One region of the Janthinobacterium sp. LPB2021202312-11-4 genome, then DNA from elsewhere that is predicted to be linked to it. Evidence: predicted binding sites of a transcription regulator. Region 1 holds the regulator's gene; the other holds the start of a gene.
The links. The regulator NrdR, encoded in region 1, represses ribonucleotide reductase genes. The targets are predictions, from matches to a motif close to CACNANATNTNGTG.
Positions count from the first base shown of each region.

Region 2: a site for NrdR is predicted at 956-969, ahead of V5E99_RS04120 (ribonucleoside triphosphate reductase). Genes of this name have one in related genera too.

Region 1 is NZ_JBAGKV010000008.1:146,264-148,464, forward strand. Features, by position in the region: gene ribD (bifunctional diaminohydroxyphosphoribosylaminopyrimidine deaminase/5-amino-6-(5-phosphoribosylamino)uracil reductase RibD) at 6-1,139, opposite strand; gene nrdR (transcriptional regulator NrdR) at 1,136-1,600, opposite strand; gene V5E99_RS11365 (hypothetical protein) at 1,728-2,192, shown strand; gene V5E99_RS11370 (class I SAM-dependent methyltransferase) at 2,189-2,201, shown strand, end outside.
Region 2 is NZ_JBAGKV010000003.1:33,371-35,571, reverse strand. Features, by position in the region: gene V5E99_RS04120 (ribonucleoside triphosphate reductase) at 1-943, opposite strand, end outside; gene moaA (GTP 3',8-cyclase MoaA) at 1,193-2,185, opposite strand.

The DNA of each region.
Region 1 (2,201 bases):
GGGAATTATACGCTCGCGGCTGGCACAGGGATGGCGATGACTCGCCAGTCATCGCCAACCGCACGAATTTCGGTGATTTTGAGCTCGGGCGCGTCTTTCATCTGCGCCAGCGGCCAGTCCAGCAACGGGCGCGCGGACGAGCCCAGAAACTTGCCGGCGATGAAGATCTGAAACTCATCCACCAGGCCTTGCTGGGCAAACGCTCCCGCCAGGCGCGGACCGGCTTCGACCAAGACCTCGTTGACCCCGCGATGGGCCAGTTCGACCAGCAGTTTGCGCAGGTCGACCAAGCCATCATCGCCGGCCACGATCAGGCATTCCGGGCCGTTGGCGTATTGCTCTTCGATGGCCATGCACGTGGCGACCAATGCCGGGCCAGCCTTGAAGAACGGCGCATCCAGCGGCACTCGCAAGCGGCCGTCGATCAGCACCCGCAACGGCGGACGGCTCATGGCCAGGGCGGTTTGCTCAGGGTCGAGGCCCAGTTCAGCGGCGCGCACGGTCAGACGCGCATTGTCCGCCAGCACCGTATCGGCGCCGGTCAGCACCACACTGGCCTGGGCCCGCAGGCGTTGTACCGCCGAACGGGCGGCCGGGCCGGTGATCCATTGGCTTTCGCCGTTTTCCATCGCCGTGCGACCGTCCAGGCTCATGGCCAACTTGACCCGCACGAACGGCAAACCGTGTTCCATGCGCTTCAAGAAACCTTCATTGAGCTTGCGCGCCTCGCCTTCCAGCACCCCGCTGTCGATGGCGATGCCGGCCTGGGCCAGACGTGCCATGCCACGACCGGCCACCGACGGGTTCGGGTCCTGCATCGCCGCGACCACACGGGCCAGGCCGGCATTCACCAGGGCATCAGCGCAGGGCGGCGTGTGGCCGTGATGGCTGCACGGTTCCAGGGTCACGTAAGCCGTGGCGCCCCGGGCCTTATCGCCAGCGGCGCGCAGGGCGTGGACTTCGGCGTGGGGTTCGCCGGTGCGCACGTGCCAGCCTTCGCCGACAATCTGCCCGTCCTTCACGATCACGCAACCAACACGCGGGTTGGGGTGGGTCGTGTAGTGACCTTTGCGCGCCAGTTCCAGGGCGCGGGCCATGTAATGGGCGTCGAGGATGGATTGTTCGGCGGATGTGCTCATTCTTTCACCGGCTCACGGGCCAGGCGATCGATCTCTTCGCGGAACTCGTTCAAGTCCTGGAAGCGTCGATACACGGAGGCGAAACGGATGTAGGCGACTTCGTCGAGCTTTTGCAACTCGGCCATCACCAGTTCACCGACCACGAGGGATTTGACCTCTCGTTCGCCGGTGGCGCGCAGCTTGTGTTTGATGTGCACCAGCGACGATTCGAGGCGCTCGACACTCACCGGGCGCTTCTCCAGCGCCCGCTGCATGCCGGCGCGGAGTTTTTCTTCGTCGAACGGCTGACGGCTGCCGTCGGTTTTGATCAGGCGCGGCAACACCAGTTCGGCGGTCTCGAACGTCGTGAAACGCTCGCCGCAGGCCAGGCATTCACGCCGGCGGCGCACCTGTTCGCCCTCGGCGACCAGACGCGAGTCGATGACCTTGGTGTCGTTGGCACCGCAGAAGGGACAGTGCATGGTGGCAGGCAACAAAAAAAGGGAGGGCCATGGTAGCGCATCCCGGTGGCAAGACAAGCCATAGGCTTTGCGGTATACAGACGAGCTCTATGTTTGATTCATGGATTTCACCTTGCTGGAGCCACACATGTCGCTACGACCGCTCGTCCTGCTCAGTGTTTTAAGCCTGCTGGTGGCCTGCGGCAGCGACGCGCCCAAGCCTCAGCCACCGACGCCAGGCCCCGCGCCCCAAGCGGCGCAGAAGAAAGCCAAGGAATCCGCCGACCTCGGCCCGCTGCCGGCCTATCAGCGCGAACTGAGCGGCACCCTGCAAGGCGTGCCGGCCGGCGCCGAAGTGGAACTGGCGCTGCTGGTGATCGACGAAAAATCCCGTCCGCAACAATTGCTGGCCAGTTCCAGCCTGATCGGCACCAACCAGGCGCTGCCGTTCCGCCTGCGTTTCAACCCGGAATCGTTCCCGGTCGGCGCTCGTGTTGAACTGCGCGGCCGCGCCACCCAGTCCGGACAACTGATATTGCACCTGCCGTCGCAAAGCATTACCCAACCGACCACCCAGGCCTTGGGCCAGCTGCAATTCGTCAAAGCACCATGATTGCACCGC
Region 2 (2,201 bases), on a different contig from region 1:
GCACATCCATTTCGACTTGCAGGTCGCCGTAGGCAAACGGCATTTCTTCACCGCCGATGATCGGGATCTGCTCGCGTAAATCCTGCGGGCAGACCCAGTCGAAGGTCAGGTTGGTGAACGGCGTCTGGGTGCCCCAGCGCGACGGAACGTTGAGGTTGTAGATGAACTCCTGGAGCGCCTGGCGGACCTCCGGATAACTCAGTTGATCCTTGCGCACATACGGCGCCAGGTAGGTATCGAACGAGCTGAACGCCTGGGCGCCGGCCCATTCGTTTTGCAGGGTGCCGAGGAAATTCACCATCTGCCCCAGGGCACTGCTCAAATGCTTCGGCGGCCCCGCTTCGACACGCCCCGGCACACCATTGAGGCCTTCATGCAACAAGGTCCGCAGCGACCAGCCGGCGCAGTAACCGGCCAACATGTCCAGGTCGTGCACATGCAAATCGGCCTCGCGATGGGCCTGGCCGATGGCCTCGCTGTACACCTCGTCCAGCCAGTAGTTGGCGGTGACCTTGCCCGACACGTTCAACACCAGCCCACCGAGGGAATAACCCTGATTGGCGTTGGCCTGGACCCGCCAGTCTTCGCGGTCCAGGTATTCGTTCATCGACGTGGCCACTTCGACCAGGGTCCGGCGGTCACGGCGCAAACGCCCGTGCTGTTCGCGATAGACGATGTAGGCCCGCATGGCGAGGAAATAACCGGCGTCCATCAGCACCCTTTCAACGCGGTCCTGGATTTGCTCAACATGCAGCCGGGGCAATCCTTCCAGCCGGGCCAGTACCGCCAGCAGCAAACCTTCGGCTTCCGCCTCGGCATACTCTCCGGTGGCCTTGCCCGCCGCAATCAACGCCTGACGGATTTTGTCCGCATCAAAGGCGACCAGATTGCCGTCGCGCTTGTGCAAACGGTTACATCCCACTGAAATCAGCGTGCTCTGCATTAGGCCTCCAAACACTACATATAGATTTTTACTAAGTAAAAAACACAACATGCAGTGAAGACTACGGGCAATAAGCGGTTCTGCAATTGATCGACATCAAGATTTGCGGACGATTAAAACCACGTGACACAGCGTGCATCTAATGTGTGGGGCTTGCTCGCGAAAGCGGTGTGTCAGCGAACATCATGGCTGACTGATAAGCCGCCTTCGCGAGCAAGCCCGCTCCCACAGTGGATCTGCGTATCCCGTTCAACCGCCACTCATGTTCATGAAGCGCACTATCTGCACCTCGCCGGCGGGGTTGAAGTCGTGACGCAATGGCTTGCCGCGCAGGGCTTTTTGCACGGCGTCGATCAGCGGTTGATCGTCCAGCGGATAGCGGCGCAGCAAGCCACGCAAATCCAGCGCATCGTCTTGCCCCAGACACAGCAACAGCTTGCCCTCGACGGTCATTCGCACCCGGTTGCAACTGCCACAGAAGTTGTGGCTGTTGGGTGAAATGAAACCGATGCGGGTGTCGGGATGGCGCTCCAGCCGCACGTAGCGCGCCGGCCCGCCGCTATTTTCGGTGCTGTCGAGCAAGCGGTGACGACTGGCAATCAGCGCCCGCACGTCGTCGCTGGAGCAAAACGATTCACCCCGTGATCGGCCGACATCGCCCAAGGGCATTTCCTCGATGAAACTGATGTCGATGTGTTGATCAATGGCGTATTGCACCAACCCCGGGACTTCATCGAAGTTGCGCCCCTTCATCACCACGCAGTTGAGTTTGACCCGCTCGAACCCCGCGTCCCGCGCCGCTTCGATGCCGTTGAGCACCTGATCGAGATCGCCGTTGCGGGTGATTGCGCGAAACTTCTGCCCGTCCAGGCTATCGAGGCTGATGTTCATCCGCTTCACGCCCGCCTCCACCAACGGCCGGGCCAAACGGCCCAGTTGCGAGCCGTTGCTGGTCATGACCAGTTCGCGCAAACCGGGTAAGGCAGCGATGTTGCGGCACAGTCCGACGATGCCGGGACGGATCAGCGGCTCGCCGCCGGTGAGGCGGATTTTGCGCACACCCTGGCCGACGAACAGTGTCGCCAGGCGTTGCAGTTCCTCCAGCGTCAGGACCTGCTGACGCGGCAGGAACGTCATGTTTTTCGCCATGCAATACACACAGCGAAAATCACAACGGTCCGTCACCGACATCCGCAGATAGTCGATCTGCCGTCCAAAGCCATCCTGCATCACAGCGTTCATCACATCTCCCGTTGAC